Regions from separate parts of the Saliniradius amylolyticus genome, predicted to be linked through region 2. Evidence: predicted binding sites of a transcription regulator. Region 2 holds the regulator's gene; each other region holds the start of a gene.
The links. Region 2 encodes FliA, which starts transcription of late flagellar genes. Its sites were predicted from a motif close to CTAAAGNTNNNNNNNNNNNNGCCGATA; they were not measured.

Region 1: a site for FliA is predicted at 6,901-6,927, ahead of HMF8227_RS05645 (flagellin N-terminal helical domain-containing protein). Genes of this name have one in related genera too.
Region 3: a site for FliA is predicted at 1,563-1,589, ahead of HMF8227_RS07870 (VC2046/SO_2500 family protein). Genes of this name have one in related genera too.
Region 4: a site for FliA is predicted at 7,002-7,028, ahead of HMF8227_RS05635 (flagellin N-terminal helical domain-containing protein). Genes of this name have one in related genera too.

What each region holds. Positions count from the first base shown of each region.
Region 1 is NZ_CP029347.1:1,193,643-1,201,741, reverse strand. It holds gene HMF8227_RS05675 (motility associated factor glycosyltransferase family protein) at 1-1,815, opposite strand, end outside; gene HMF8227_RS05670 (hypothetical protein) at 1,815-2,114, opposite strand; gene fliS (flagellar export chaperone FliS) at 2,107-2,538, opposite strand; gene fliD (flagellar filament capping protein FliD) at 2,570-3,994, opposite strand; gene HMF8227_RS05655 (flagellar protein FlaG) at 4,020-4,457, opposite strand; gene HMF8227_RS05650 (flagellin N-terminal helical domain-containing protein) at 4,533-5,525, opposite strand; gene HMF8227_RS05645 (flagellin N-terminal helical domain-containing protein) at 5,802-6,797, opposite strand; gene HMF8227_RS05640 (flagellin N-terminal helical domain-containing protein) at 7,055-8,047, opposite strand.
Region 2 is NZ_CP029347.1:840,152-848,250, forward strand. It holds gene flhA (flagellar biosynthesis protein FlhA) at 134-2,233, shown strand; gene flhF (flagellar biosynthesis GTPase FlhF) at 2,249-3,598, shown strand; gene HMF8227_RS03970 (MinD/ParA family protein) at 3,595-4,467, shown strand; gene HMF8227_RS03975 (RNA polymerase sigma factor FliA) at 4,464-5,189, shown strand; gene cheY (chemotaxis response regulator CheY) at 5,238-5,621, shown strand; gene HMF8227_RS03985 (protein phosphatase CheZ) at 5,655-6,404, shown strand; gene HMF8227_RS03990 (chemotaxis protein CheA) at 6,414-8,099, shown strand, end outside.
Region 3 is NZ_CP029347.1:1,674,445-1,682,543, forward strand. It holds gene HMF8227_RS07860 (hypothetical protein) at 153-530, shown strand; gene HMF8227_RS07865 (YchJ family protein) at 559-1,029, shown strand; gene HMF8227_RS07870 (VC2046/SO_2500 family protein) at 1,047-1,535, opposite strand; gene HMF8227_RS07875 (response regulator) at 1,684-3,345, shown strand; gene HMF8227_RS07880 (glutathione S-transferase family protein) at 3,342-4,301, opposite strand; gene lhgO (L-2-hydroxyglutarate oxidase) at 4,393-5,604, opposite strand; gene HMF8227_RS07890 (DUF6279 family lipoprotein) at 5,609-6,466, opposite strand; gene HMF8227_RS07895 (6-phosphofructokinase) at 6,545-7,552, shown strand; gene HMF8227_RS07900 (LytR/AlgR family response regulator transcription factor) at 7,558-8,099, opposite strand, start outside.
Region 4 is NZ_CP029347.1:1,184,652-1,192,750, forward strand. It holds gene HMF8227_RS05600 (carbohydrate binding family 9 domain-containing protein) at 1-528, opposite strand, end outside; gene rrtA (rhombosortase) at 650-1,243, opposite strand; gene HMF8227_RS05610 (enoyl-CoA hydratase) at 1,369-2,124, shown strand; gene ggt (gamma-glutamyltransferase) at 2,185-3,873, shown strand; gene HMF8227_RS05620 (hypothetical protein) at 3,989-5,323, opposite strand; gene HMF8227_RS05625 (energy-coupling factor ABC transporter permease) at 5,430-6,083, opposite strand; gene xthA (exodeoxyribonuclease III) at 6,083-6,889, opposite strand; gene HMF8227_RS05635 (flagellin N-terminal helical domain-containing protein) at 7,132-8,099, shown strand, end outside.

The DNA.
Region 1 (8,099 bases), 350 kb from region 2:
TTCTTGTCTGCTGGAGTAAGACTCTTCTCCAATACTAAGGAGGTAGTCACACAACGACGTAAACTCTTCAACACCCACACTTTGCTCTAAATCGTCCTCTTTCAGCTGAACGAAAAAACTCTGCTTTATCCGCTCAATAATAGTGTCCTTGGATTCTTTAGCCGGCAGGCATAACACATCTTCCTCCGTTAATGGGGTCGCTCCCTCAATCGCGGCTCCTTGGCCCACATTATAAACATCCAACGTCGATGCATCTTTCAGCAAGGAGGCCATTTGCTGACGCGCTATGGCCAAGAGTTTCGTTGCTTTTACGGTTCCCCCCAGGTTTCCAGGAAGCTCAAACTCTGCGTTGGTGTCCAAGTTGAACCGATCGCTGAAGTTCACATCTTTGTAAATACTGAACTGAGAATGACTGTCTCCGTCAGCTGGATAGCCATTATCAACCCCAAACAGGTAGATCTCTTGAAAGCCCATCATATAAGCAAAGGATAGCGCAGTGTTCGCGACTAACGGCGCAGCGTTAGGCAAGGAGGCCATTAACGCCCCCGACTCTCTCAGATATTGCTGCTGAATAAAGACGGTCGCCGCTTCCGGTCCTTTAAGGCCTAATCCAGCCCACTCGTATTTATCCAACACGTCTGGATAAATGACATCCACAGCAAGCAGATTGGTCTTGGCAACGATATCTTCAGGCAGAGTGTCACAAACCACATCGTAAGTGATTTTCGGGCGCTCTACCAAGACATGGAAATCTGGCTGAATTCCCAGTTTTAGCAACGACTGAAACGCTGATCCCGCAGCCAGAATTATTGCTTCGTTGGCGTTTTCCTTAATAACAGACGCCGCTTGATCGAGTGACGGGCCATTACCAATAATAAACACAGGAATATCAGAAAGGACGCGACGGTTTACTCTGGTTCGTAGTAGAAAGTTAGCTGGCTTTTCAACATTACGAATGCCGTGCGCTAACCCTGTCAGCGCGTCGTTATAAAAACCGTAGCCAAACTGCACCTGATAAAAGTTGTTAAAGAATTCCTTGATCAACTTATTAACTTCGTCCACCGGCGTATGCTGGTAGCAAAAGCTACTGATCAGAGAAAACGCTCCAATTTTCTGATACGTCGTTCTCAGAACATTAAAAAATGTTTCATAGGGAATGCCAACCTGAATGAATAAACAGCCGGACTCAACATCGACCTTCTCCATCAAACTACACCAGTCTGTGCAATACAAGCTTGCATAGAAGGTTTCAAAGTCAGGTTCACAAAGGAAAATATAATCGAACTGATGCTGCTCAAAGAGTATCGGCAAGTGATACCCAAGCCCAATTCCGAAGACAATACACGTCGGATAGTGCTCAGGTAATTTATCTAACTTAGGTTCATTTTTATGATCAAATTGATTTATCGCCTCAGCTAACTTGCACATATATCGCATATGCAAGCGTTCATCTGTCTTGGTGGCCTCATCCGGCTTACCGTACAAGGAAGACCGACCGAATACTGGGTTGGCGACGTTTCGTTCAACTTGTCTTCTTGACTGGGCTATCGGTTCTTCAGAATAAATGGGAACAGACTGGCCTTTGGGAATATAGTTGCCTTCCCCGGTAGGAGTCACAAAGACCCGAAAGTCATCGCTCGGAGTGTAGCTGCAAATGGACTCATAAATTTCAGGGAAGAAACGCTTGAAGGCAAGTAAGTTATTATCGAATCGCCGCTGAGATTCCTGTTCAAAGGCTCGTTGTTGCTCTTGTTGAGCCTTAGCTTTATCAAGCCTCTTTTCCAGCTCAGCCAACTCTTTTTTTAGTTCATCCATCAATCTTTCCGATAGTGCTTACCTTTATTAAGAGCACTATTCTTATTAAAAGGGGCCAGAATATCAACAAGACGCGCGGCTTCTTTCTCTAAGTTTTCGGTGTTGTCTCGGAGACGAAGCGCCAACTCGTTCAGGTAAGCGCGATCATGTTCAGACAGAGAAGCTAGGTATTCGGTGGAAAGGCTACGTAAAGAACTATCCAGCTGGCGAAATTCCACCAACGCGTTCGAGAAATCCTTATTTTCAAGATACTCCTCAAAGCGTTGGCGTTGCTGTTTTATTTGGTCAATATCAACCACCGGACGCCACTGCCCGTTGCTCCATCTGTTGGAACGCTTGCTCACGGCTTTCTTTCGGAATCTGATCCCAGGCGTCTTTAATTCCTGAGAAAAGCTCGATTACTTCATCAATAGCTGCAGTGTCATTATTGACGGATGCATCCAATAAACGCTCTGACATATAGGCGTACAGAGAAGCCAAATTCTCTGACATTTCTCCGCCCACCTCCATGTTAAGACTTAAACGCAAAGAGTCTATGATGCTCGTGGCTTTCGACAAGAACCGGCTCTTATTCTCGAGATCCTTCTGCTCAATATTAATCTTGGCAATCTTCATAGACTCAAGAGCACCATTCATTAGCATTTGAGTAATCTCATAAGGATCTGCACCGGCGAGCCGTGTTTTTAATGCCTCTTTCTGATAGTGCTTAACCTTCGTATTCATAACCATACCTCTTAATACTCTGTTCTATTAACTAATTCTTATTGGATGTAAAGCCCGGAAGAGAGGCCAGTTGTCCCATAAGATAGTCACCGGAACTGCGCATACTCGCAATCAACGTATCCAAAGAGGCGTACTTGTCTCTAAGGCTGGATTCTAACTGCTGCATTTGATACCGATGGTCGAGTCTATCGTCAGTGAGATCATCCAGTTCTTCATTCAGGTAATCTTGTCTGTCTTTGAGAACCCCACCTGTCTCAACATAAGTAGACAAAATATTATTAAAGGTCTCTGATATACCACCAGGATTAGTAAACAATTTACCAACATCCGCAAAGTTATTGTCTAAAGCTTCGCTTAAGCTAGTAATGACATTGGATGTATCCAGCTTCATGCTTTCATTCAGCTCGAGACCTGCATCAAACATTGTTTTAAAATCACCGGCACCAGACACCTCTGTTGACAATGCGCCAATCAATTGGTCTTTGATTGAGCGAATAGTTGCATCACCAAAAAGCGGTGAATTTACAGAAGATGATTGCTGGTTGAGCATATCTATGGTGTTGTTGAACGCCTTAACAAAGTCGTTCACTTTCTTGGTTACACCCTCTTTATCGTAATCAACTGTCGCTTTGGCCACTTCACCAGATACACTTTCCCGTTTAGCGGTAATCGTTAAGTCCTGGACCGCATCTGTAAAGGTATTGGTGGCATTTGTAATCTGGATACCATCTACTTCGATAATGGCATCCTGAGCTTGATCTTCGGCGGCAATTGCTAGGCCCCCTGCACCCCCGCCGTTTGCAACCGTAGAAAGTCTGTCAAGCTCAGCATTGTCGTTAGTGATAGTTAAATCATTACCCGCACCGGTTTCGTTAGACTCGATCACCAACAAGCTTTCAGAACCAGTATTTACAATATTGGCAGACACACCGAAATTGGTATCGGAGTTATTTATCGCTTGTCTTATGTCTTCCAAAGTGGCGTTGGCATCGATGGCAACATCGAATGACTTGCCTCCTGCGGCAAACGATAAAGTACTGGCAGAAGTAGTAATAACTTCGTCAGCAGATGAGAAAGTATTGGCCGGATTCGATGTGTCAGTTACCGCGCGACTGCCTTGGGCAATCTGTACAACACCAATGTCAAAGTTGCCGGGTGTCGCGGTTTCTGCTGCTTTAACATCAACCAAGTCACCTAAAGTATCTGCATTATCTGGTTGCCTGGTAGTAGCAACTCGTTGATTGAATTTGTCCGCACTAAGCAAGTCCTCAACCGTTTCTTGCAACTTGGACATGACCGACTTAATGGCACCAATGCCTGTCAACTGCACGTTTAGCTCAGACTCGCGCTGGGCAAACTTTTGCAGTTTAGGCTGATTCTTCGCCTGTAGTGTGGCAGAAATGATCGACTCTAGGTCAAGCCCGGAACCAACTCCTGCATTGGTAATTGTCGGCATAGTACCTCCGTAATTGGCCTACTGCTTACGACTTTTCATCGAACAGTATACCAGAACCTCTATTTAGATTATCGGCGATCTCACTCAGAGCTTGAGCAATTTCTCTCAATTCTTTTGGCGGTATTTCTCTTATCACCTCACCGCTATCTTTATCAACAACCTTGACCACGGGCGGGTCGTTGGCGTCATCGAATTCAAATACGAGACTGGTGGATTTGAGCGGGAATTGCTCATTCAACGAAGTTAATTGTTCAATAACAGACTCTTTATCATCTGAGGACGACGACGCTGACTGCTCTGAAGGCACGGGTTCGCTATCGCGGCGCTGAGATTTACTGGCCGTCTCTTGCGTACCTTGGGACACCTCAAGTACTGTTCGCTTTTCTGCTCCATCACCTGAATACGCTCCCTCTCCAATCTTAGGTGAATAGCTGACAAAATCCGGAATATTGCTGACTGACATATATCCTCCTACCACTTGGCTTAAGAGGAGGTACCGAAGCCGGTACCTCTCTCAATATTAGAGGCACTACCTGTTTTAGCCAAGTAGACTCAGTGCCAACTGAGGGCGCTGATTTGCCTGAGCCAAGATACTTTGAGAAGCCTGCTGCAGAATCTGATTCTGCGTCAGCTTCGCTGTTTCAGCGGCAAAGTCTGCATCTTTGATACGAGATTTCGCTGCCGACAAGTTCTCAGAAATGTTGGCCTGGTTATTAATCGTAGACTGGAAACGGTTCTGAACCGCACCCAACTCAGCACGCTTCTTATCCACCACCGCAATCAATGAATCCATACTCGCAAGTGTTAACTGAGCATTAACCTGAGTAGACACAGAAATGGTGGTTGCGGCGAGACTGGCTGCACTAAAGGCAATATCAGCCAAGGCCATCGTGGTGTCTAACGCCGAGAAAGCTGAGACACCATTGGCACCGACCACGTCTGTCAAAGCGTTACCGGTAACGGCACTGGCTATATCCGCAATACCCGACAAGGTAAAGCCGCCGTTGGCCGTCAGGCTGTTTGCACCATTGGCTGTATTACCGACATCTTTCATGCTAAAGCCGATGGTTTGGACCGCGTCTGCACCAACCTGGAAGCTCGCTTCGTAGCTACCATCCAGCAGATTTTGACCACCGAACGTCGTATCTTGAGCAATACGGTTAACTTCTTCCATGAGTGAGCGAATTTCTTCCTGTATCGCTAAGCGGTCTTCATCAGTATTTGAACCATTGGCCGCCTGAGAGGCCAGGGTACGCACACGCTGGAAAGAGTTTGTAATCTCTTCCATTGCCCCTTCAGCTGTCTGAGCCAAAGAAATACCGTCATTCGCGTTACGGTTACCTTGGTTTAGTCCATTTACTTGGCCTTCTAAACGGTTTGAAATTTGAAGACCAGCCGCATCGTCTGATGCACTGTTAATACGAAAACCTGATGACAGGCGCTCAAATGCCTGATCAAGCGAATTACCAGATTTCATCAACTGACGCTGAGCATTCAACGAGCTGACATTGGTGTTTACATACAATGGCATAATATAGCCTCCGCTTTTGTTTGTATTTGAGACGCTAGCCTACCCCTAAGCATTACGCCTCCAACTCTACAGAGCGACTTTAGATACAAGTCGTCTAAACTGTTTATCGACCCCATATCTTCAGGCTTTAATGTTTTTTTTAAAAATCTTAAAAAAAATAGTCAAGACCCTGTTTTATAACAACTTTTACTTCCCACTCTCATACAAAAAACTCCCACAGGGCGACCCTGCAGGAGTTTAATAATTCAACCAGTAGCGTTACTGGGATTGAAAAGCTTACCCTTGAAGCAGACTCAGTGCTGCCTGAGGGCGCTGATTGGCTTGCGCTAAAATGGTCTGTGAAGCCTGTTGCAGTATCTGATTCTTAGTCAGCTTCGCGGTTTCTTCCGCAAAGTCCGCATCTTTGATTCGCGACTTCGCTTCACTCAGGTTCTCTGAAATATTGGCCTGGTTATTAATCGTGGACTGGAAACGGTTCTGAACCGCACCCAACTCAGCACGCTTCTTATCCACCACTGCAATCAATGAGTCCATACTCGCCAGGGTTAACTGCGCATTGACCTGGGAGGATACCGATATCGTGGTCGCGGCAAGATTCGCTGCACTGAACGCCAAATCCGCTAACGCCAGCGTCGTATCCAGTGCCGAAAAGGCCGACACGCCATTCGCACCAATGACATCCGTTAGCGCATTGCCCGACACCGCACTGGCTATACCCGCTATACCTGACAGGGTAAAACCTCCATTGGCCGTTAAACTGTTCGCACCATTGGCGGTATTTCCCACTTCTTTCATGCTAAAGCCAATGGTTTGCACCGCATCTGCACCAACCTGGAAACTCGCTGAGTAACTGCCGTCCAACAGGTTCTGACCACCAAAGGTCGTATCCGACGCGATTCGATTGACTTCATCCATCAATGCCCGAATCTCTTCCTGGATCGCAATCCGGTCTTCATCCGTGTTCGAGCCGTTCGCTGCCTGGGAGGCCAATGTACGAACACGCTGGAACATGCTGGTCATTTCGTTCATGGCACCTTCGGCTGTCTGCGCCAAAGAGATGCCGTCGTTGGCATTTCGGTTGCCCTGGTTCAGACCCATAATCTGCGATTGCAGACGGTCGGTAATCTGAAGACCCGCCGCGTCATCCGACGCACTGTTAATTCTGAAGCCCGATGACAAACGCTCAAACGCCTGGTCCAGACCGTTGCCCGAACTCATCAGTTGGCGCTGGGCATTTAATGAGCTAACATTAGTGTTTACAAATAATGGCATGACTATTCTCCTCAATCTCTCTTGGAAAAGACGGTTGGGCTCTCACCCCCAACCTTATCTCTCTTCTTCTTCTGTCCGGTCTCTCACCCCCGGACAATTCCTTTAACGGCAGACAAAAAAATTACTTAAGAAGTTTTTTCGTACATTTATCAATTAACCATTAGCTTGAGCCCACCATAAGCTTCCTCATTGAGTAAAATAAAAAAAGCCCGCTTTAAAAGCGGGCTTTTTAGAGAGAGATTGAGAGATTTGAGAGATTATCCCAACAGACTCAATGCAGCTTGAGGACGCTGGTTGGCCTGAGCCAAAATAGTCTGAGAAGCCTGCTGCAGAATCTGATTCTGCGTCAGCTTCGCTGTTTCAGCGGCAAAGTCTGCATCTTTGATACGAGATTTCGCTGCCGACAAGTTCTCAGAAATGTTGGCCTGGTTATTAATCGTAGACTGGAAACGGTTCTGAACCGCACCCAACTCAGCACGCTTCTTATCCACCACCGCAATCAATGAATCCATACTCGCAAGTGTTAACTGAGCATTAACCTGTGAGGAAACAGAAATTGTAGTCGCAGCAAGGCTAGCGGCACTAAAGGCAATATCAGCCAAGGCCAACGTGGTGTCTAATGCCGAGAAGGCTGAAACACCATTGGCACCAACAACGTCCGTCAAAGCGTTACCGGTAACGGCACTGGCAATACCGCCAATACCCGACAGGGTAAAGCCGCCGTTAGCCGTCAGGCTGTTTGCACCATTCGCGGTATTTCCCACTTCTTTCATGCTGAAGCCGATGGTTTGGACCGCGTCTGCACCAACCTGGAAGCTCGCTTCATAGCTACCATCCAGCAGATTCTGACCACCAAAAGTGGTATCTGATGCTATACGGTTCACCTCTGTCATCAATGAACGAATTTCTTCCTGGATCGCTAAGCGATCTTCATCGGTGTTTGAACCGTTGGCAGCTTGAGAAGCCAGAGTACGCACACGCTGAAACATGTTAGTGACTTCGTTCATCGCACCTTCGGCGGTTTGAGCCAAGGAAATACCATCATTAGCATTCCGGTTGCCTTGGTTCAGACCTTGAATCTGAGACTCCAGACGATCTGAAATTTGAAGACCAGCCGCATCATCAGCTGCGCTGTTAATACGGAAGCCTGATGACAAGCGTTCAAACGCCTGGTCCAGATTATTGCCTGAAGTCATCAGCTGACGCTGAGCATTCAACGAGCTGACATTTGTATTTACATATAAGGCCATAGTTACACCCTCAATCTATGTGTTAATTCGATAAGCCGTCATACAGGTTGTA
Region 2 (8,099 bases):
TTTATGGGTGTGTTTAGTTCTTTTATACCCAGACGGTCTTTTATTAAGCACTTGATTGAGGCTTGTGAAAAACTGGACCGCTTTTTGCAGAGTCAGGCCAGTTGTCAAAATTTCGTTGTTTGAGCCTGACTCTATGGAACTAAGCGCTTACCTGAATCGATTCGATAAAGAACGCTTCAAACAGATGTCCTCCGGCCTGGGTGCGCCGGTAATTCTGCTGGCCATTATGGGTATGGTGATCCTACCCATGCCGCCGGTGCTGTTGGATATTTTGTTTAGCTTTAATATTGCCCTGTCACTGGTGGTGATATTAGTGAGCGTGTTCACTCAACGGCCCGTAGAGTTTGGTGCTTTTCCTTTGGTGCTACTGATCGCCACAGTACTCAGGCTGGCTTTGAATGTAGCCTCTACCCGAGTGGTCTTGCTGGAAGGTCACGAAGGGGGAGACGCTGCTGGTAAGGTCATAGAAGCATTTGGTGAGGTGGTCATCGGTGGCAACTATGCTGTGGGTATCGTGGTGTTCGCCATCCTGATGATTATCAACTTTAAGGTGGTGACCGCCGGTGCAGGCCGGATTTCCGAGGTGAGCGCGCGTTTTACTCTGGATGCTTTGCCGGGCAAGCAGATGGCCATCGACGCCGATCTGAACGCGGGATTCATTAATCAGGAAGAGGCCAGACAGCGTCGTCAGGAAGTGACCGCTGAGGCTGACTTTTACGGCTCCATGGACGGTGCTTCTAAATTTGTTAAAGGCGACGCTATTGCGGGCTTAGTGATCATGGTGATCAACATCGTCGGCGGTCTGTTTATCGGCATGATTCAGCACGATCTCAGCTTCAGTCAGGCAGTGGAAATTTACACACTGCTCACCATTGGTGATGGCCTGGTGGCGCAAATTCCATCGTTACTGTTATCCGTTGCCACCGCGATTATCGTGACCCGGGAAAATGACACTCAGGAAATGGGCGCAGAGGTTAAGCGCCAACTCGGTAACCGCACCGCGTTGACCATTACAACCGGCATATTATTTGTAATGGGCATCGTACCCGGTATGCCGCATATGGCATTTCTGGGTCTGGCCTGTGTTACCGGTGGGCTCGCGTATTACAGCTACTATATTGAGAAAAAGCAGGCGGAACAGCCTCAACAGCCAGAAAATCTGCCTGAGCAATCTCAATCCAAAGGCGAAGTCAAAGAGCTGGGTTGGGAAGATGTGCAGCAGGTCGATACCATTGGTCTTGAAGTCGGCTACCGGTTGATCCCCTTGGTGGACAAGTCTCAGGGAGGCGAACTGCTGACGCGCATTAAAGGTGTGCGTAAGAAGCTGTCCCAGGAGCTCGGGTTCTTAATCCCACCGGTACACATTCGAGATAACCTTGATCTCAGTCCTAATAACTACACCATCGCCATGCTGGGTGTGACCATCGGTGAGGCGGAAATCGCTCACGATGCGGAGCTTGCTATTAACCCCGGTCAGGTGTTCGGTAAACTGGAAGGCACGCCAACCACTGACCCGGCCTTTGGCTTAGAAGCTGTATGGATTAAATCAGAGCAGAAAGAGCATGCTCAGACTCTCGGCTATACCGTTGTCGATGCGGCGACTGTAGTGGCTACTCACCTGAGCCAGCTGCTGACGAATAATGCCTATCAGTTGCTGGGCTATGAAGAGGTACAGCAACTTCTGGATATGCTCGCGAAGCAGCATCCTAAGCTGGTGGAAGGCTTGGTGCCGGATGTGATGCCGTTGGGTACGGTGGTCAAGGTGCTGCAAACCCTGTTGTATGAAGGCATTCCGATTCGGGATCTGCGCACCATTATCCAGACCCTGTGCGAGTATGGACCTAAGAGTCAAGATCCCGACGTTCTGGTATCGGCCGTGCGCATCGCTTTAAAACGCCTGATCGTTCAGGAAATCAATGGTTCGAGTCAGGAAATTCCGGTAATCACGCTATCTCCAGATTTGGAACAGATGTTGCATAAGTCTCTTCAGGCTGGCGGCAATGAAGGCGCTGGCATCGAACCCGGCCTGGCTGAGAAGATGCAGAACTCACTCGGCGAAGTGGCGCAGCAGCAAGAGCTGGCCGGAGAACCTGCGGTACTGCTGACATCTGGCATGTTGCGGCCCGTGTTATCGCGTTTCCTGAAAAACGCGATCAGTGGCTTACATGTATTGTCGTATCAGGAAGTACCGGATGATAAACAGATCAAGATCGTTAGTGCCATCGGGCAGTAATAGAGGGGAGAGGCCATGAAAATCAGACGCTTTTATGGAAAGGACATGCGCGACGCTTTGTCGCAGGTGAAAGAAGAACTGGGCGGTGATGCGGTAATCATGTCGCAAAAGAAGGTCGGTGATGGCATCGAAGTGGTGGCAGCCTATGATAAAGAGCCGACTAAGTCCGCGGTGCAGCCACAAGCTCAGCCGCAAGCTAAAGCTCAGAGTTCGGTCACTCCGCTGCGCCAGAAATCTGACACCCTGTCTTCTCAGGCGAAGGCTTCGCCCAGCCTGAGTGAGATTATCGGTGATGAAGGTCAGGACTCCTTGCGAGCGCTACTGGAGAAGCAAGGTGCCATACCCAGTCAGCCCCAAACCACCTCCGAACCCGGTCCTCAGACTCAACCTGTAGCTGACCCCAAGCCTGTCCCCTCTCAGGCTCAGCCGGCCGCACAGCAGGGCTCAATGGACGACATTCGTCAGGAGCTGGCCTCGCTGCGCAATGTCTTAGAGTTTCAGGTCTCTGGTCTGATGAAACAGCAGCGTCAGCAGGAGCGCCCCTTACACGATTATCTTATCGAGCGGCTCAAACAGATGGGCATCAGTGAATCTCTGGCTGAGGAAGTGGTGTCGTACACGCCGCCCAATTGCGAAGAGCGAGATGCCTGGAAGTTTTTGCTGAAGTTGCTGGCCAATAAAATCCACACCTCTAATAACGATATTGTACGCAATGGCGGCGTGGTGGCCTTGGTGGGTCCCACGGGGACGGGTAAAACGACTACCATCGCCAAGCTGGCGGCCCAGTACGCGCGTCGTCATGGCGGTGACAAGGTGGCACTGATTACGATCGACAGCTATCGCATTGCAGCTTATGAACAGTTGGCGACTTATGGCAAAATCATTGGTTGCCAGGTGAAAAAGGCCGCCACGTCCGAAGAACTGTCCGATTTGTTGTATCAGTTCCGTAATAAAGGCCTGGTGCTTATAGATACTGCTGGTTTCGGGCAAAGAGACGCTCGCCTAATCAAACAGTTAGATACATTGAGCCAGTCAAGTTATGCTAGTATCAATCATTATCTGGTGCTGGCTGCCAATGCCCAGCGTCAGGTTATGACGCACACCCTCGACACCTATGGACAGATTCCGCTAAAAGGCTGTATTCTGTCAAAATTAGACGAGTGCTACAGTTTAGGGGAAGCTGTCAGTGTCGCGATCGAGCAGCGCTTGCCGGTAAGTTACTTGACCGATGGTCAGAGAGTGCCGGAAGACATTAAGGCGGCCGATGCAAAATATTTGATCTCATGCGCGGCCAGACTCTATAAACAATTTGCGCTCGGAGCGGCCAAAACCCAACGAGCGGTGAACTCAGCAGTATCAATATGATTGAGGATCAGGCGAGTAGCTTACGAAGAATGAATCAGCCTAAGCAGATTAAAGTGATTGCGGTCACAGGGGGAAAAGGGGGTGTGGGTAAAACCAATATCACCCTGAACACGGCTATCGCCATGGCCAAGCAGGGCAAGCGCGTTATGGTGCTGGACGCCGACTTGGGACTGGCTAACGTGGACGTTATGCTTGGGCTGAGAGTCGAAAAGAACCTGTCTCATGTGTTGTCCGGCGAGTGCTTGTTGGATGAGATTCTGGTAGAGGGCCCTCATGGCATCAAGATTGCCCCAGCCAGTTCCGGCACCCAGAGTATGACCGAACTCAGCCCCACAGAGCACGCTGGCTTGATTCGCGCCTTCAGTGAATTGCAAAGCCAAATCGATGTTCTGATTGTGGATACCGCCGCCGGTATCTCCGACATGGTATTAAGCTTTTCCCGAGCCTCTCAGGACATTATGGTAGTGGTTTGCGACGAGCCCACCTCCCTGACCGACGCTTATGCTTTGATCAAAATTTTGAATCGCGATTATGGCGTATTCAAATTCAAGGTCGTGGCCAATATGGTTAAAAACCTGCGCGAAGGGCAGGAGTTGTTTGCTAAGTTGTCCAAGGTAACCCATCGATTTTTGGATGTCGCTTTGGAACTGGTGGCCACGGTGCCCTTCGATGAAAATATCCGTAAGGCTGTGCGCAAGCAGCAGCCTATTGTGGATGCCTTCCCGGGTTCGCCTGCATCTGTCGCCATTACCAACCTGGCCAAACAGGCTTTGCGTTGGCCGGTTCCGGAGCAGGCTGGTGGACATTTGGAGTTTTTCCTGGAGCAGTTGGTAAATCACGACCCCCAAATGCAGAGAGATAAGGCGTGAACAGTAAAGCGGCAGCTTATCAACAACAAGACGATAAACGTCAACTGATCGAACAGCATGCGCCTTTGGTGAAGCGCATCGCCCATCACCTGATGGCAAGACTGCCAGCCAGCGTGCTGGTTGATGACTTGATCCAATCGGGGATGATCGGGTTGTTGGAGGCGGCCAAAAACTTTGATGGTTCCAAGGGAGCCAGCTTTGAAACCTTTGCCGGTATCCGTATTCGCGGTGCCATGTTGGATGAGATTCGAAAAGGTGACTGGACCCCGCGTTCGGTGCATAAGAATGGCCGCGCTATTGCCGAAGCTATTTCCGAGGTGGAAAAAGAGACCGGTCGCGACGCTCGCGATCTGGAAGTGGCTGAGAAAATGCAGGTCAGCGTGGATGATTACCACCAGATGCTCAATGAAGTGAATGCGGGTCGGATGATCGGTATTGAGGACCTGGGAGTAACAGAAGATGTGCTCAGTACCGAAGAGTCTCGCCAGGCAGACACGCCTTATCGTGATCTGGAACAAGGTGCGTTTCAAAAGGCGCTCGCCCACGCGATTACCACTTTGCCGGAGCGGGAAGCCATAGTATTGTCCCTGTATTATGACGAAGAGTTGAACTTACGAGAGATCGGCGAGGTACTTGACGTCAGTGAATCCAGGGTGAGTCAGATTCATAGCCAGGCGATGTTGCGTTTGCGGACTCGGATGCAAACTTGGCAGGCCGCCTAGAAAGCAGTATGTTAATTCTAATCAGTGCAATCCTCATCGGAGGCAGTTTTGGATAAAAATATGAAAATTCTTGTTGTTGATGACTTTTCAACAATGAGACGAATCATTAAAAACCTTTTAAAAGATCTTGGCTTTACCAATGTCCAGGAAGCGGACGACGGTAACACTGCACTGCCAATGCTTCAGCAGGGAGATTTCGACTTTGTCGTGACCGACTGGAATATGCCGGGCATGCAAGGTATCGACCTGTTACGGGCCATTCGTTCCGATGATAATCTAAAGCACCTTCCCGTATTGATGGTGACCGCGGAAGCCAAGAAAGAGCAAATCGTGGCGGCGGCCCAGGCCGGAGTCAACGGTTATGTCGTTAAGCCGTTCACTGCAGCCACATTGAAAGAAAAGCTCGACAAAATTTTCGAACGCCTGGGTTAATCCGGCGCCTCCTACCCGAATAAGGAACGCCCGATGACAGATAAATCCAATACCCCCATCTCCCTGGAAGAAGCCAGGGAATTGGTGCAATTGCTTGAGCAAGGCGATAATGAGGGAGCTAACGCGCTGTTGGAATCCATCAGCTTGCGGGACTCCACCGAGCTGTTTGCCGAAGTGGGCAAACTGACCCGCCAGCTGCACGATTCATTGAATAACTTTCAATTGGATGCCCGCATTGCCAACCTGGCCAATGAAGACATTCCCGACGCCAAGACCCGACTAAACTATGTGATCGAAACCACGGAGCAGGCTGCTAATACCACCATGGACGCGGTAGAAAAGAGTATGCCCATGGTGGAGCAGTTGAATGCGAATATCGGTGAGATACTGCCCGAGTGGAAGCGTCTGATGAGCCGTGACATTGAGCTGGGAGAGTTTAAAGCGCTGTGCCATAAGGTGGACGCCTTGCTGGAGCAGTCGAACAATGACACGGCTAAGTTGACCGAATTAATGACCGAAGTGTTAATGGCTCAAGGTTATCAAGATCTAACTGGGCAGGTGATTCGTAAAGTCATCGACCTCGTTAAAGAGGTGGAAGACAGTCTGGTTCACATGTTGACTGTATTTGGTGAACCGGAAGTCAATGAAAAAGCTAATAAATCTGAGTCTGATTCCGATAAAGCCAGAGAGGCTGAAGGCCCCATCATCGATGCCGAGAATCGCGACGATGTTGTGACCGGTCAGGATGATGTGGACGATTTGCTGTCGAGCTTAGGATTTTAGGGGGCTGAAATGGCTTACGATGTTGACGAGGAAATACTACAGGACTTTCTGATCGAAGCGGGCGAGATACTCGACCAGCTTCAGGAGCAGTTAGTGGATCTGGAGAACAACCCAGATGATCAAGATCTGCTGAATGCCATTTTCCGCAGCTTCCATACCGTTAAGGGCGGCGCTGGATTTCTCTCGTTAACTGAGTTGGTGGATATTTGTCACGGCGCAGAGAACGTCTTTGACATCTTGCGTAACGGTCAGCGTCAGGTGACATCCGATTTAATGGATGTAATCCTGGAGTCCTTGGATACTGTCAACGATATGTTTGAGCGGGTTAAAGCCAGAGAGGATTTGGAGCCCGCTTCTCCTGAATTGCTGGACACCCTGCATCGCCTTAGCAAACCGGAATCGGAAGATGAAAAGGCGGCCGCCGAATCTGCGCCAGCAGAGCCCGAGCCCGACCCTGAGCCGGAAGCGCCGACACCCTCTGAAAACGCTGAACAGGCAGGAGAGGGTGACAGCATTGATGAGATCACCGAAGATGAATTCGAAGCGCTGCTGGATGAGTTGCACGGTCCGGGCAGCGGTCCCTCCAAGGCTGAAAAAGAGGCAGCTTCAGCGGCTCCATCCGGAGAGAAAAAAGGTGAAGACGGTGATGAGGATATTACCGATGAAGAATTTGAAGCCTTACTGGATGAACTCCATGGAGAGGGTAAGTTCAAGGCGGGTGAAGAACCTGACAAGAAATCCACTAAAGAAGCTGCGGCAACATCTTCTGGTGAGGGTGATGAAGAGATTGACGAAGACGAGTTTGAGGCTCTGCTAGATCAGCTGCATGGTAAGGGTAAAGGCCCTGGTGCTGATGAGGACAAGTCGGCAGCACCCAGCCCCTCTCCCTCTCCGGCGCCGAGTCCGTCTCCCAAATCCGAGTCTGGCTCTCCCAAGCCTGCTCCTGCGCCGAAGCCCACACCGGCAGTGAAGAAACCGGCGACCAATGACAAGAAACCAGAGCGTAAAGCCGCCGCTGCTCCGCCGGCGGAAACAACCGTTCGTGTGGACACGAAGCGTCTGGATGAAATTATGAATATGGTTGGCGAGCTGGTATTGGTCCGTAATCGTTTGCTGACGCTGGGCAATAATGTGACCGATGAGAACATGACCAAGGCCATTTCCAACCTGGATGTGGTGACTGGCGACTTGCAAGGCGCGGTGATGAAGACCCGGATGCAGCCGATCAAGAAAGTCTTCGGTCGTTTTCCTCGAGTGGTTCGGGACCTGGCACGCAGCCTGAAGAAAGAGATTACCCTTAGTTTGGAAGGGGAAGAGACGGATCTGGATAAGAATCTGGTGGAAGCTCTGGCTGACCCCTTGGTGCACTTGGTGCGTAACTCGGTTGATCATGGCATTGAGATGCCTGACGAGCGGGAAGACGTTGGTAAACCGCGCATGGGTAATGTCAAGCTTGCCGCGTCACAGGAAGGCGACCATATCCTTTTGACCATTCAAGACGATGGTAAAGGTATGGATCCGGAGAAACTTAAAGAAATCGCCATCAATCGTGGTGTTCTGGATCCGGATTCGGCGGCGCGTCTGTCGGATACCGAGGCCTTTAACCTGATCTTTGCCCCCGGCTTTTCCACCAAGACCGAAATTTCCGATATCTCCGGTCGCGGCGTGGGCATGGATGTGGTCAAAACCAAGATC
Region 3 (8,099 bases), 830 kb from region 2:
GACGGCTGCGGTGGGTAGATGCCTGTGCTTTCTGATTGCACCTCACTTTACAGCTATCCTCGCAGCCCAAATAATCCACAAAAAACACTTGCATGTTTATTTATACAGTACTAATGTATTCCATATACTGTATAAACAAACAGGTAACGATAATGGCAATTGTAAAACTGAATTCTGACTACCCACAGCTTCCCACGCTAACAACAGCATCGCTGACCGACGGTGGCAGGCTGGTTCAGCTTTACCAACAAGGCACAACCGACAGACGCTGGACCTTTGTATTATCGGATACTCTTAAGTTGGCACAGCCCGATTGCCTGCACCTTCGTCGTCCCGAAGCCGAAGATGCTCAACAGTGGCTGGAAAAGATCATCACTGCCGGCCAATGCCGACTGATTCTGACCGACGATTTACCTAAGCAGTGGCTGGACTATGAACGCCTGGAATCCTTAGCGGCACAATATCAGGTTACACTGGTGAATTTGCGCCGCCCGGATCTGGACAACACCCTGGTTTATGGTCCATGGTAAGGCGCTTTGTTACCCATGCGGATTGATTATGCAGTGTTATTGCGGCTCTGGGCTAAGCTTCGCTGATTGTTGCGAGCCTTTGATTCTGGGGCAGTGTTCTCCACCTTCGGCCGAGGCATTGATGCGCTCCCGATACAGCGCCTATGCCAGCCAGAATTATGATTATATTTTAAAGACCTACAGTGCAGACCAAAGAGCGGGCCTGAGCGCCGAGGCACTGGAAGAAGCGGCTGCGAGCAGTCAATGGCTGGCTCTGCGCATTGAGGCCACCACTTCGGCCTCACAAAACCATCCTGAACAAGTGCAGTTTTGCGCGTACTACCGGGAGCAAGGTCAGCTCTGCCAATTACGGGAAACCTCCAACTTTGTGGTAGAGCACGGTGAGTGGCGCTATAGGGATGGTGTTATTGCCCCGGATTCCGGACCTGTCAAATGGCCACGCAACCAGAGTTGTTTTTGCGGTAGCGGCCTTAAATACAAACGCTGCCACGCACGGTAATACTGACCCGAACCCTGTTAGGCCGCCTGAGACAGTCCGGAATGAGGCTTGAGATCCTGCAATATCTCATACAAGCCTGTGGCATCCTGAGATACCTCGGAAGAATCGACCTGACCTTTCAGCCGCTGTTGAGCCGGGTAGGACATATTGCCCATCACCTCATCATCGATATGCTTAGGATCATTGTGCAGCGACATCGGGCAAGGGTGCATGGCCGACCATAGCCTGGCCGAGCTTAACTGGCTCTGGCGGACCAGTTCACCCGTTTTCTCCTCCATGGACCAGTGTATTGGTTCGGCTTTCAGCGCAGCCTGAGGGGCTACTGATAACTCTGCCAGTACAGAGTCAGATGCGGGAGTGTCGCTACTCGGCTCTATCCTTGGCCGGTGTAACCAATCTTCCATCAACATAGACAGCATCAAATTGAATTCGCTGCCATGCCCCTGTTGCAGGGTTTGCCCTAACTGGCCGCTAAACTCAATATCACTGTCAATAATCGGAATCATGACGTTTCTCCAACACACCTACCTGTTTATCGTATGAGCGTTTAAAACCTTTAACAAAATCGGTGACTTGCTTTCATTGCCGCTTTGAAAGATGATGCGTTGGTCGGGAAGTATTAACGAATTGGTTTAAAGGAGATAGGCTCTCTGCATGGCGGCATTGTCTTACCACAACAAGCGTATTCTGATCGTGGACGATCAACGTCCCTTCCTGATTATGCTGCGGGGAGTCATGAACAACCTGGGTGCCACCAACGTGGTGATCGCCAACAATGGTGAAACGGCGGTCTCTTCCTGTCGCAAAGAAAAATTCGATATTGTGATCGCCGATCTGCATTTGGGCAGTGATAAGAAAAACGGCTTTCAGTTGTTGGAGGAACTCAGAGAACGAAAGCTGATCAGTCCCAGCACCCTGTTTATCATGGTCAGTGCCGACAGCGAGCGGCCTGTGGTGCTGGGCAGTATGGAAAAACGCCCCGATGACTTTATTATCAAGCCTTTTTCTCAGGCACAGATAAACAGCCGTCTGAGTAAAGCCTATCAGAAGCGTCAGACGCTGCTGCCTATCTATAAGCAGATTTCAGAAAAAAATTATCAGGCTGCCGCCGATTTGTGCCGTGAATTTATTCAGCATAATCAAAAGTACAAGCAATACTGCCTGATGTTGCTGGTGGAACTACTGTGGTTACTGAATCAAAATGAGCAGGCCCTGTCTATCCTCAAGTCACTGGAAAAGAGCCAGGCGACCCCGCTGCCCTGGGTGAGCGTGGCCCTGGCCCGTACTTATATGAACCAAGGCAAACTCAACGACGCCATTTATGCAGCCAGCGGCATTCTGAATAAACGTCTTTTTGCCGCCGACGGACTGGATATTCTGGCTCAATGCTATTCCAACAGAGAAGACTTTGAGCAAGCCATCGAGCATATTCGTAAAGCCATCGACACCTCACCGCTGTCATTAAAACGCCAGTTTCTGGGCTGCGAAATTGCCCGGGCTGCTGGTGACTGGACTCTGGCTAAAGAATGCTGTCAGGCCATCTTAAGTCAGACCAAGCGCTCTGTGCACCGCAGCGTCATCCACCTGTGTAATTATGTGCGCAGTATACTGGATGAGGCCGAGCACGCCGATGATAAGAACCAGCGCAACAAGCTTCAGCAAGAAGCCATGGTAGCCATTGAGCGTAACCGCCGCGACGAGTTGTTAACTCGCACCCGGGAAGCCTTCGACTTTGAGATTTTCGAGGAGTTAATCGGTGCTCGCATCAATGTCCTCGATGGAAGACTGCTGGACGCCAAGCTGACACTCACTCGAACTCAGAAAGACATTGACACCCGTTTTGATGATTACCCTATTCACCTGGCTCCTGAGTCGATGACTCTGGCCTATTCTCTGGGTGAATACGAGCATGGCAACTGGTTAATGGCCCAGATAAAGGACTCTGAACTGACAGAGGATCCCAGTACCCAGTTTCTGGTCACCCGCACCGAGCGCCAGCAAGCCCAGGCGCAGGCCAGCTACAATAAATTTAGCAAGGAAGGTCGCGCCTTCTACGCAGGCGGTCAATACCAGGCCGCATACGAAAGCTTTACCAAGGCGCTGGAGCTCGCCCCTATGAACACCGGCGTGACCATCAACCTGTTGCAGTGCATGATGAAGCTGTTCGAAATGATGGAGAAACCAGAGCCTCAGATGATCACTCGCTGTCGTCAGTTATTCCGCACCCTGGAAAGTGTTCCGCTCACCGAGCAATACAAACTCAAGTTCGACAGTATCAAAGGCCCACTGCAAGACTACATTCGACGCCGACGTTAAATGGGCTTGTCGGCCCGGTTATGCGGACGCTGCCAATCTAACTCCGGCCCCTTAGGAATGACTTGAGTTGGATTGATCATCGTGTGGCTGTAGTAATAATGCCGTTTGATCTGATCCAGATTGACGGTTTCTGCAATACCGGGATGCTGATACAACTCTCTCAAGTAGTTGGACAGATTTGGATAATCGGCGATCCGCTGTCGGTTGCATTTAAAGTGGCCCACATACACAGGATCGAAGCGCACCAGGGTGGTAAAAAGCCGCCAGTCGGCTTCTGTTAGCTGTCCCTTCACCAGATAGCGTTGCTCAGCCAGTATCTGCTCCACATAATCCAACCCTTCAAATAATTCTCCAAAGGCCTCTTCATAAGCCTCCTGAGTCGTGGCGAAGCCGGTTTTGTAAACGCCATTATTGATGCGGTGATACACCCAATCGTTGACCTTGTCGATGGCTGGTTGCAGCTCGGCAGGGTAAAAATCCAGCTTGTTATCCGTGAGAGTATTGAAGTCGGAATTAAAAATACGCACGATCTCGGACGATTCATTGTTAACGATGGTTTGCCTCGCTTTATCCCAAAGCACGGGTACCGTCACTCGTCCTGTGTAATCGGGTTTGGCTTTGGTATACAGCTGATGCATGTAATCCAAACCATAAAGCTTATCGCCAGTGCTCCCCGGGTAATCACTGAATTCCCAGCCGTTCTCCAGCATGTCGGGGGAAACAATGGAGATATCGATATGTGCTTCCAGACCTTTCAGCTTTCTCAAAATCAACGCTCGGTGAGCCCAGGGACACGCCAAAGACAAGAACAAATGGTAACGGTCTGACTCCGGCCTGAAGGGACCGTTATCACTGACAGTATGGCGAAACTGTGACTCCTGGCGCTTAAACTTGCCGCCGTTCTTATCGGTATCGTACCACTTATCCTGCCACCGCCCTTCAACTAATAATCCCATGGGGACCTCCTCGTGATGACTAACTCCCTCAATTAAAGTCCATTACTAAACAGAACAAAACTGCAATATCATGGTCTTTATTTTCGATATATTAGAAATGTTGCTCCCCGTCACCAACAAGCTTTTGGATCAGTGCATCGGCAATAGGAATGGACGAGGTGGCTGCCGGTGACGGCGCGTTACCAACATGCAGGCTGCGCTCCGTCTGCAAAAAGTGAAAATCATGCAGCATCTCGCCTTTAGCATTGACTGCCTGAGCCCGGATACCGCTGGGGTATGGTTGCAAGTCCCGCCGTTGAATTTGCGGGCAGTATTTACGGACTTGTTGTAAATAGCCTGATGTCCAAAGCGAGTTTTTCATCTCTTCAAGACCACTTTGCCAGTAACGCCCCATCAAACGCCAAAAGCCTCCAAACGTGGCCATTTGCATGCAATCCGTGCCGCTAAATCGCCGCCACTGGTAAGCTTCTCGTCCGGCGGCCAATACCGCATTAGGCCCCACCGTGACCGAACCGTCGATCATTCGGGTCAGATGTACCCCAAGGAAAGGCAGTGAGGGATCCGGCACCGGATAGATCAGGTGCCGACAGATCTGGTTCAGACGCTTCGGCAACCGAAAGTATTCTCCGCGAAAAGGAATTATCTGAAAATCCGGTTCGAGCCCCATCATACGCGCCAGGCGGTCGGTCATCAGTCCGGCACAATTCACCAGCCGTTCCGTCTGGATGACCTCTTCATTCGTTTTTACAGTGACACCCTGGCTTCCTTCATCCAGTCCCTGCACCTGAGCGGAAAAACGGACCTCAACACCGTTTTTCTGCGCCAGTTCCAGCATTCGCCGGGCGACACGGGCGTAATCCACAATACCGGTATCTTTGACTCTTATCGCGGCTTTTCCGCTAATGTTCGCTTCCATTCGGTGAAGTTCATAGGCGTCCACCCACTGCGGCTGCAAGCCATTGTCCTGACAACGAAACCACAGCTTTTCAAGGCGCTGAACTTCTTGCTCGCTGGTGGCGACGATCAATTTACCGGGCTGAGCGTAAGGAATCTGTTGCTGACGACAAAACGCGATAACTTCCTTCAGCCCCTGACGACAATACCGTGCCTTTAAGCTGTCAGGCGGATAATAGACTCCGGCATGAATAACACCGGAGTTACGCCCGGTCTGATGCAGCGCCACCTCAGATTCTTTCTCCAACAATACTACACGTTTTCGGGGGTAACGCTGACTCAGACGCCAGGCCAGAGCCGTACCTATGATACCGCCGCCGATAATAGTCAGGTCATAAGACCGCTTCACCCGCTTATTCCTCATGCATGCTGTTGATATCGCCAATCAGCTCAGATAACTCCCGGTTCAGATGGCTGCGTTGTTTGTCATCGAGACCTGGCAGCAACTGAGCCAGAAGATGGGCATAGTGTTGACGATTGACCTCTCTTAGCCGAGGCAGTTCATCGCCCTGAAATTGCTCGACCCGAGTCATCACCTCTACAAAGCGACGCTTAAAGTCTGGCTCTGAACGGTGTTCTATTAATAGTTTTTTTACCGCATCACGCCAGCGCTGGCGGTAAGCCATCCAGGGTTCAAAGGTGGAGCGATAACGGCTCTGATAAACTTTTACCGGTTCAATCTGAGCATCATGCAACTCACCGACCCAACGCTCTAAATCCTCAACCACTTCCTGGTAACGAACTTCAAAGATTTCCTGCTGATTGAGTCCTTCCAGCTGTTCCGCCCGTTCTTCCCGACGTTCGCGATCATTGCCCTCTAATTCTTTAAAAATTGACGCTATCTGTTTATCGGATAATGTTCTGGCCAGAGGCACCAAGTCGGGCACCAGGGTATCTCTTAGTCGCTCCCAATGCCCCCTGGCCTGCTCAAAATGCTCCAGCCACTGTGGTTCGGTCATTGCACCCTGGTTTAGCTGCTCACGCAGCTGCTTTAACTGAGCCCGGTACTGAGGCAACTCCTGCTGTTGGTGCCAGTCCAACCATTGACTCATCTTCTGGTCAAATTCACGCTTCTGCTGCCGGTCCAGATCCACATAGTCGTCAAGATACCAGTGCACCAACCAATCCAGGTTGTTATAGACAAAAGTGGTTGAACAACCAGCGAGGGTCAGAACCATCGCCGCCGCCACAAATAATCGCTTGAATGTCATCGTCTGTTTTCCCTTGTTAACCCCGTTAATGTAACCTAAACGAAGCAAAGCTTCATTTTGTTTACTCCAGGAGTTGCTATGGGCATTAAAACCATCGCCGTGCTCACCTCGGGCGGGGACGCCCCCGGTATGAACGCCGCTATTCGGGCCGTGGTGCTGGCCGGCCACCATTACAACCTCAACGTATTAGGTTACCAGCACGGCTATATCGGCCTGATGGAACAAGAGTACCAGCCTCTAACACCAGGCGATGTGTATAACATCATTCAACGCGGAGGCACCCTGTTAAAAAGCGCCCGCTGCGAACCCTTCAAGACCGAAGCGGGGGCGCAGCAGGCGGCCGACAATCTTCAGCAGGCTGGGGTGGATGCCTTAATCGTGATTGGTGGCGATGGTTCCTTCCGTGGTGCGGAACACTTAAGCCATTTCTGGGACGGTCAGGTTATCGGCCTGCCGGGGACCATCGACAATGACGTTTTTGGAACCGACGCCACTATCGGCTACTACACGGCTATTGATACTGCACTGGAGAATATTGATCGGGTACGGGACACCGCCGATGCCTTTGAACGGATTTTTCTGATTGAAGTGATGGGCCGTCATGCCGGCTTTATTGGCCTAAGTGCCGCAGTAGGCTCTGGCGCCGAACAGGTGCTGTTACCCGAACTGTGCGAACAGGAACAAATCGACATTGACGCCCTCACCCGCCATATCCAAAAGGCGCAGAAAATTCGTGGTAAATGCAGTTATATCGTTATCGTGTCAGAGAATCTTTGGCCGGGCGGCGCCAATGCACTGGCCGAAGATCTCAACCGGCGCACCGGCATTGAGTGCCGCCCGGTTATTCTGGGCCATGTTCAGCGAGGCGGCTCACCGGTGAGTCTGGATCGTATGTTAGCTTCCAAGCTGGGAGCCTATGCCGTCGAGGCCGCATTGGCAGGTAAAAGTGGCATTATGCTGGGCGAACAAAATGCCAAAGTTTGCGAAGTGCCCCTGGCACAAACCTGGAGTCAACGAAAGCCATTGGATCCCTATCTGGTGCGCATTCAAACTGAGATGTTTGATCTGCTGTCTACCGAGGCTTAGCTGGCTTAACGACCAATCAGGCTCTTTACGCGATCGCGATGGCTGCGGGAAACTTTTAATTCCGTGCCATTGCTAAGCACCAGATGGTATTCGCCACTGACATGACTCACCAGTTTTGACACGTAGCGGATATTCACAATAGCCGAGCGATGGACCCGTACAAAGGTACGTGGGTCCAACTCCTGCTCCAACTCTTTCATGGTCTTTCGCATAATATGGGTGCCATCGGTGGTATGCACACACATGTAGTCGCCGGCAGCATCAACCCATTGCACCTGCTTGACCGGCACCCGGGTCGTCTCACTGCCATCCTTAATGGCGAGGATCTCAGGGTACGGATTAAGTGGTTCACCTTCCGCCAGCCGATGCAGAATAGCTTCGCAATCATCGCCCGTCATCTCCGCTACTAACTCGGCTAGGCGCTGAGTATGATGACTCTCACCCAGTTCGCTCATCCGCTGACGCACCTTATCGACCGCGGCCTGCAACCGCCCTTCTTCGATGGGCTTTAGCAGATAATCCAGCGCGTGCACCTCAAATGCCTTAA
Region 4 (8,099 bases), 340 kb from region 2:
TAATATCCGCAGCGGGATGGCCATTTCGACCTGATAGCCATCTTCGGTGATCTGGCCGGCCGATTGCCAGATGGCATCCCAGCTGTCGCTTTCCTGACCGGTCATTTCATTTTCGATGGCATCCCCTTGTACGCCAAAAGGATTCACAAAAAACTGATAGGCAAGGCGGCTGTCGTTAAAGGTATCCAGCTTGACGCCCACAGCGTCATCACTCCAGATGTTATCACGGTCACTGTAAAAGGCTCTGATATCATTGGGGTTTGGATCTTTGGCATCAAACGCCAGGTAGAGCGTGTCACCACTTTCAAAAATGCGCAGTGTGGTGTTCACAGGGGATGGGGCATTTTCGTCTGGCCAGGTAACGTAACTGAGCTCACGCACACCGGCTTGTTGCCATATCGACTCATCGATTTTCCCATCAATCGTCACATCGGCGGGTAGGTTGGGGATTTGAAAAGGCGCCATGGCGGCATCGTCGGCGAAGGCGGTACTGGCTAATAGTGATACAGCGATAAGTCTCGTTCGCATGAAATAGAGGTCCAAAAATTGTTAGTCAGATTGCCTTGGTCGCCAGTATGGGGAGATAGGTTTACAAAGCAATAAGGTTGAGATCAAGCAACCGGATTCTTCGTTAAATGCTGACCGGCATTTATTGGGGGCTACGTAACATCTTTTGTGAGCACCATTCTGCTAACACGATCATAAAGCCCGCCAAAGCTCCAAAAAGATGCGCATCGGTCGCGACAGCGGCGTTTATCCAGCGACTAATATCGGCGCTGGCGCCAAACCACTGTTCGTAAGCCAGCTTTGCGATGAGACCAGCGAGCAGCAGCCAGCCTGATTTAAGACCATAGCGGATGTCCTGCACCGCGCCCCAGGCAAAGAGCCCGTGCAAGGCTCCGGACAGACCTACGTACCACAGCATATTTTCGACAAACCAGAAAAGCCCCAAAGTGCAGCCTAATGCGCATAGCATAAACCGCAGCAGAAGCCCGCCGGTGCGATAATAATCGCCATGCAGTGCCCAAAGCAGAGCCACTCCCGCTAGGTTGAGTAGCAAATGGTTAATATTAGTGTGCAGTAGGTTGGCACTAAGCAATCGCCACCACTCATGGCTTCGAACTAACACTCGATCGTAGATCAGTTGTTGATAAAGGGTATCCGGTGCAGCAAACAGCAACAGACAAAGCAGAGCCAAGAATAAGGGGCCAGCGTATTGATGAGGTTTTAGAGGCAATGACATAGGGCGACGATTTTTTGCAGGTATAGTAGCCATTTTTGTTAGTAACGACCAGCCCAGTCCATGTTTATAGCGAAATTGCTAAGCGCCTGATAAAGTGGGCGTCTTTACGTGCGACGGAGTCGAGCATGATAAGCATCGATCACAAACAGGCTGTGTTAGTGCTGACCCTAAAACGGTCAGAGAAGAAAAATGCCATTACTCTGCCTATGTATGCGGCGATGGCGGATGCATTGGAAAAAGCCAAAGAAGATGAGAGCTTGCGGGCGGTGTTAATCCGTGGGGAAGGCGCCGACTTTACCGCGGGTAATGATATCTCAGTTTTCGCCGAGGCCGGCAATGAGCACTTAGGCGATACGGTGCGCTTCATGCACGCGTTAAAAAACTGTCCGCTGCCGGTGGTGGCTCAGGTACAGGGCCGGGCGATAGGTATTGGCACCACCTTGCTGCTGCACTGTGACCTGGTCTATTGCGCCGACAATGCCCAGTTCTCTTTGCCTTTTGTTGATCTGGCGTTGGTGCCGGAGTATGCCTCCAGCTACCTGTTGCCTAAGTTGGTGGGCCATCGTAAGGCCGCCGAATGGCTAATGCTGGCTGAACCCTTTGGGGCCGAAGAGGCGCGGGAGTTTGGTCTGGTGAATGCGGTTATCAGCGAAACTGAATTGGAAGCCAGTGCCTGGCAGGCGGCTTTAAAACTGGCAGCGAAGCCAAAGTATGCGCTGGCGTTGACCAAGAAGCTGATGAAGTATGAGCAACAGGCGGTCACCGCGCATATGAACGAGGAGCTGGACTTTTTTCTGGAACAGGTTCAAAGCCCAGCCGCAAAGGAAGCTTTTCAAGCGTTCCTGGAAAAGCGGACCCCGGATCCGAAGATTTATCAATAGGAGAGATGTAGTTTGCGTAAATTAAGTTGTTATTTGCTGGCCCTATTGACCGCTTCAGGGATGGCCAGCGAGCCACCCAGAGAGGATCGTGAGCCCGAGGCGGCCACCGGCTATATAGAAAAGCAGGCAGTGGTTAAATCGAAATATATGGTCAGTGCCGCCAATCCTCATGCCTCACTGGCGGGTAAGCACATTCTTGAAAAGGGCGGTACGGCTCTGGACGCGGCTATTGCGGTTCAGGCCATGCTGACGTTGGTTGAGCCTCAGTCCTCTGGTATCGGGGGCGGCGCCTTTATCCTTTATTGGGATAACGAAAAGAAAAAACTCTACACCTATGATGGACGTGAGAAGGCCCCGGCAGCGGCCTCCGCAGATATGTTTTTAGAAGACGGCAGACCAATGGCCTGGCGAGATGCCATTGTCGGTGGTAAGGCAGTGGGTGTGCCAGGGGTGCTGCGGGCGCTGGAGCTGGCGCACAGCAAACATGGTAAGTTGCCCTGGCAGGATTTGTTTTACGAGGCGGCGGTTAAGGCCGAGCAGGGCTTTAAAGTGTCCCCCCGCCTCGCCAAGCTGGTGGCGTTGGAGATCCACCCTGGAGTGAAGCAGTTTCCGGAGACCAAGAACTATTTCTATCCCGATGGTAAGCCGGTTCGGCCGGGGCACCTCCTCAAAAACCCTGCGCTGGCAAGTACCCTGAACAAGATTGCTCAGGGAGGCGCGGATGCTTTCTATCATGGTGAAATTGCGAACAAAATTGCCGAAAAGGTGCAAAAAGCGTCTATCCATCCCGGAGTTTTAACCGCCGAGGATATCGCCGCTTATGAAGCTACTGAACGCAACGCGGTGTGCGGTCAATATAAGGTGTATGATATTTGCGGTATGGCCCCGCCCTCGTCTGGAGGGATCGCCGTGCTGCAAATATTAAAGATGCTGGAGCCTTATGAGTTGGCTCAATATAAGCCCAACTCTCCTGAGGCCCTGCATCTTCTGACCCAAGCGTCGCGTTTAGCCTTTGCCGACAGAGAACGCTATGTGGCGGACAGCGATCACACCGGTATGCCCTATGTGGGGCTTATCAGCAGTTCTTATCTTAAAGGGCGTTCCCGACTGATGGATAAACGAAAAGATATGGGTACTGCACGCCACGGTAAGCCTTATATGGGTAATAGCTTTGCGGCCGACAACGCTTATGATCTACCCAACACCAGTCACGTTTCGATTGTGGATGCGCAAGGTAATGCTGTGTCGATGACCACCACGATTGAGATGGCTTTTGGCTCTTCGCTGATGGTGGAAGGCTTTTTGCTGAACAACGAAATGACAGACTTTTCCTTTGTGCCTCAATATGGTGATCAATTCGTGGCCAACCGCATTGAGCCGGGCAAGCGTCCACGCAGCTCCATGGCACCCAGCATGGTATTTAGAGAAGATGGGGAACTTTATATGGTTGTGGGGTCGCCCGGTGGCAGCCGAATCATTAATTATGTGGCCCAGACAATGGTGGGGGTGCTGGACTGGGATCTCAATATTCAGGAGGCCATCAATCTACCTAAGATCACTAACCGTAATGACTATACGGCCCTTGAAAAGGGGACGCCGGTTGAACAGCACAAGGATTGGTTTGAACAGCGAGGACACAAGGTTAAGGTGATTGACTTAAACAGCGGTCTGCACGGCATAGTGCTTAAGGATGGCAAGCTGATCGGTGGTGCTGACCCCAGACGTGAAGGGGTGGCTGTGGGCCTGTAGTAATTGCAAGCTATTGGGGAGTCATCTCTACTCCTTTGCGGCAGGGAAGCCGCAGAGGAGTAGAGATGAAGCTACGGCGAGTCAGCGGATGAAGCTCCCCAATATCATCTTAGGGTTACCTGTTCAGATATTGCTCTAGCGAATGGGTCATCAGCTTTTGCAGTTTCTGACCTGCATTGCTGACCAACGCCTCATCATTACCTTCCACCGACGATTGAGCTGCTAGCGTGAAGGCTTTACCTCCCTGATATTCTGGCAAGCAGACTTGCGCCAGTATCACTACTTCTGAGCGGCCACGGGTGCCGCTTGGCCCCCAACCGATTTTCTGGAAAATTCGCCACTGCCCGTCGGTGGATTTATCCAACGTGGCCTTGGGGTCCTGAGTATCGGCATCAATGCCCTTGGCTAAGGCATGAGTCAGCATTCGTGAGATTCCCTGAAGCATCCCACCATACTGGTGCTGCTCATCAGAGTGACCGGTGCCATAAAACAGTGTTTGCACGTCTTCGGCCGTCAGATTGGGGTGGCGGGTAGCTTTATCCTGTTGGTGAGACGCAAGGCGCTTAAGCCATTCAGCCTGAGCCAGAGTGGTCATGGGTTTGTTGCCGGTCAGGCCGCAATCATCACACCGGTAATCACGATATCCAGGATCGTCGCTGTTACTTTCCAGTGTTGGCATGGGCGCTGTTTTGCCCGTTTCGGGGTCGAGCCAGAGATCTTCGCCCGGATTGAATACTTCCCGGTAATAGGCACCGCGCAAGCTGACGTTATCGTTACTGAGCTTTAGCCAGTTATCGTGAAACAGTGAGGTCAGGTAATCGCGCCCGGCAGCATTGACCAGGTAGGTGGCAATAGAGTTGGAGTTACCGTTAGCCTGGCCAAAAGGAGCATAGCTATTGATGCTGGTGATAAGATCCGGCACTGGTACAACGCCGCCGGCCAGACTGCGTGCCCCTACGCCGTGCTCTCTGGCCTTGCTGACAGCACCTGTAATAGCCATGATCTTGGAGGTGCTCCAGGGCTCATAGAGATCATCCTGAGTATTGGCGTTGGCCAGATAGCGATACGCCAGGCTTTGATCGCGCTGTTGAAAGTCGATAACCAGAATTCTCCCTGCTTCCTCACTGCTATCAAAGTAGTCCCAGTCTGCGGCGATACGCTGCTCCCAACCTGGCTGGCTGTAGTCCACCTGTTCACTGGATTTGTAATCACCGCTTTGAGATGAAGAAAGCGGGCACTGGATATAGGGCTCACTTAAATTTGCCGGTAGCAGTGGCTGAGAGGTGATCTGCTGTTTATAAAAAGGATCTTGTTCGAGTTTCTGATGCACGCGCTGTTGAGCGTTCTTGGCTTTATCGTTGCTGCTTTGTTCGGTCGCTGTGGGAGTGACGTCACCACAGGCGGTTAATATCAAGAGCGCGAGACTGGAAAGGGCCAGGGGTCTGGTCATTGTAGTTTCCTTTTAATCGGGGGTATTACAGACATAGTATCCCTGGAGAATATTATATTCCACTGTTTGTGGAACGACGACAGACTTCGCGAGGGCCAGTACTCGTTTATTTATGGAACAGATAAAACTTATCGTAAAAAGTGTAGGCCCAAGAGGGCTTATAAATGATCATCAGCGTCATCGTCATGCCGTTGAGCATGGCTTCGGGGAATAACAGTAAAGGAATAAGAATCAGGTAGTTATCCTGGATCACCGGCCAGCTGTGAATGCCCTCTAAAAGGTAGTAGCCACCCAGTAGGGTCATTTTTAACGCGATCATCAGTGCACCGGGGACAAAGGCGCACAGGAATATATAAATAAACACATTACGCGGTAATTTGTGAAATACCACGTTGTAGATGATATAGCTCAGGCTGATGGGAATGATTACCCCTAAGGTGGCGTTGATACCCAGCATGGGCCAGCTTTCATAACCTATCAAAGTAACCCCGAGAAGCGCTAATATCCCACTTATAATAGCTCGGCGGTAGCCTAGGGCTAATGTCAGTGCAGTTAGCCACAAAAAGTGCACATTCAGGCCGTCGTAGATGCCGGTACGAAATAGCCAAAGGAAAAACACACAGGCGGCTGAGCCGAATACCAGGTGTTGTGAGCGCCTATCGCCCAGTAATTCACTGGGCGACTGGTGGCGCAGGCCGAGCAACACAAAAACAATTAAGGCGGCCCAAGCAGCGATCTGAAGTGGTGTTAATCCCCACATTAAGAATAATCAGCCCAGATCGGCGCGTGGTCAGATGGCTTTTCAATGCCCCTTAGCTCGTAATCAATGCCGGCGTCGGCGAGTTTGTCGTGCAGAGGCGTGGTCGCCAGGATCAGGTCGATGCGCAGCCCGCGGTTGTCGTTAAAGCCCTTTGAGCGATAGTCAAACCAGCTGAACTGATCGTCGACGTCTGGGTTCAGGCTGCGGAAGCTGTCTTTCAGCCCCCAGCTTAACAGGTTGTTCAGCCACTCTCGCTCTTCCGGAAGAAAGCTGCATTTGCCGGTCCGTAGCCAGCGTTTACGATTCTGCTCACCGATACCAATGTCCCGATCCTGATGAGAAATATTCAAATCGCCCATCACGATCAACTGCTCGTCGTTACGGTGATACTCGCGCAGATAGTTATTCAAGTCGGCGTAGAAACGACGCTTAGCGGGAAATTTGGTTTCATGTTCCTGATTTTCACCCTGAGGGAAGTAACCGTTCAGCACGCGGACCGGTTGTCCATTTTCGTCTTTATAAGTGGCCATAATCATCCGTCGTTGTGCTTCTTCACTATCACCGGGAAAGCCACAACGAACATCACTCGCTTCTTGCTTGCTGAGCAAGGCCACACCGTAGTGGCCTTTCTGACCATGATAATGCACCTGATACCCCATGGCCTGTACATCGGCAAGGGGGAATTGGTCGTCATGCACCTTGGTTTCCTGTAAGCCGATCACGTCCGGTTGATGTTTGTCTATCAGCGCCTGGAGCTGGTGTAGTCGAGCGCGGATGCCATTGATGTTAAAGGAAATAAACTTCATAGGTTGAGGTTTTCCGAGTGCGTTAATGGCGGCAATGGTAGCAAATCTCTTTGAGCAAGATAACCCCGAACCCCTTGCCCTGATAGGCTTCAGCCGGGTGATAAAAAAACTTCTTAAGTAATTTTTTTGTCTGCCGTTAAAGGAATTGTCCGGGGGTGAGAGACCGGACAGAAGAAGAAGAGAGATAAGGTTGGGGGTGAGAGCCCAACCGTCTTTTCCAAGAGAGATTGAGGAGAATAGTCATGCCATTATTTGTAAACACTAATGTTAGCTCATTAAATGCCCAGCGCCAACTGATGAGTTCGGGCAACGGTCTGGACCAGGCGTTTGAGCGTTTGTCATCGGGCTTCAGAATTAACAGTGCGTCGGATGACGCGGCGGGTCTTCAGATTACCGACCGTCTGCAATCGCAGATTATGGGTCTGAACCAGGGCAACCGAAATGCCAACGACGGCATCTCTTTGGCGCAGACAGCCGAAGGTGCCATGAACGAAATGACCAGCATGTTCCAGCGTGTTCGTACATTGGCCTCCCAGGCAGCGAACGGCTCGAACACGGATGAAGACCGGATTGCGATCCAGGAAGAGATTCGGGCATTGATGGATGAAGTCAATCGAATCGCGTCGGATACGACCTTTGGTGGTCAGAACCTGTTGGACGGCAGTTACTCAGCGAGTTTCCAGGTTGGTGCAGATGCGGTGCAAACCATTGGCTTTAGCATGAAAGAAGTGGGAAATACCGCCAATGGTGCGAACAGTTTAACGGCCAATGGAGGTTTTACCCTGTCAGGTATAGCGGGTATAGCCAGTGCGGTGTCGGGCAATGCGCTAACGGATGTCATTGGTGCGAATGGCGTGTCGGCCTTTTCGGCACTGGATACGACGCTGGCGTTAGCGGATTTGGCGTTCAGTGCAGCGAATCTTGCCGCGACCACGATATCGGTATCCTCCCAGGTCAATGCGCAGTTAACCCTGGCGAGTATGGACTCATTGATTGCAGTGGTGGATAAGAAGCGTGCTGAGTTGGGTGCGGTTCAGAACCGTTTCCAGTCCACGATTAATAACCAGGCCAATATTTCAGAGAACCTGAGTGAAGCGAAGTCGCGAATCAAAGATGCGGACTTTGCGGAAGAAACCGCGAAGCTGACTAAGAATCAGATACTGCAACAGGCTTCACAGACCATTTTAGCGCAAGCCAATCAGCGCCCTCA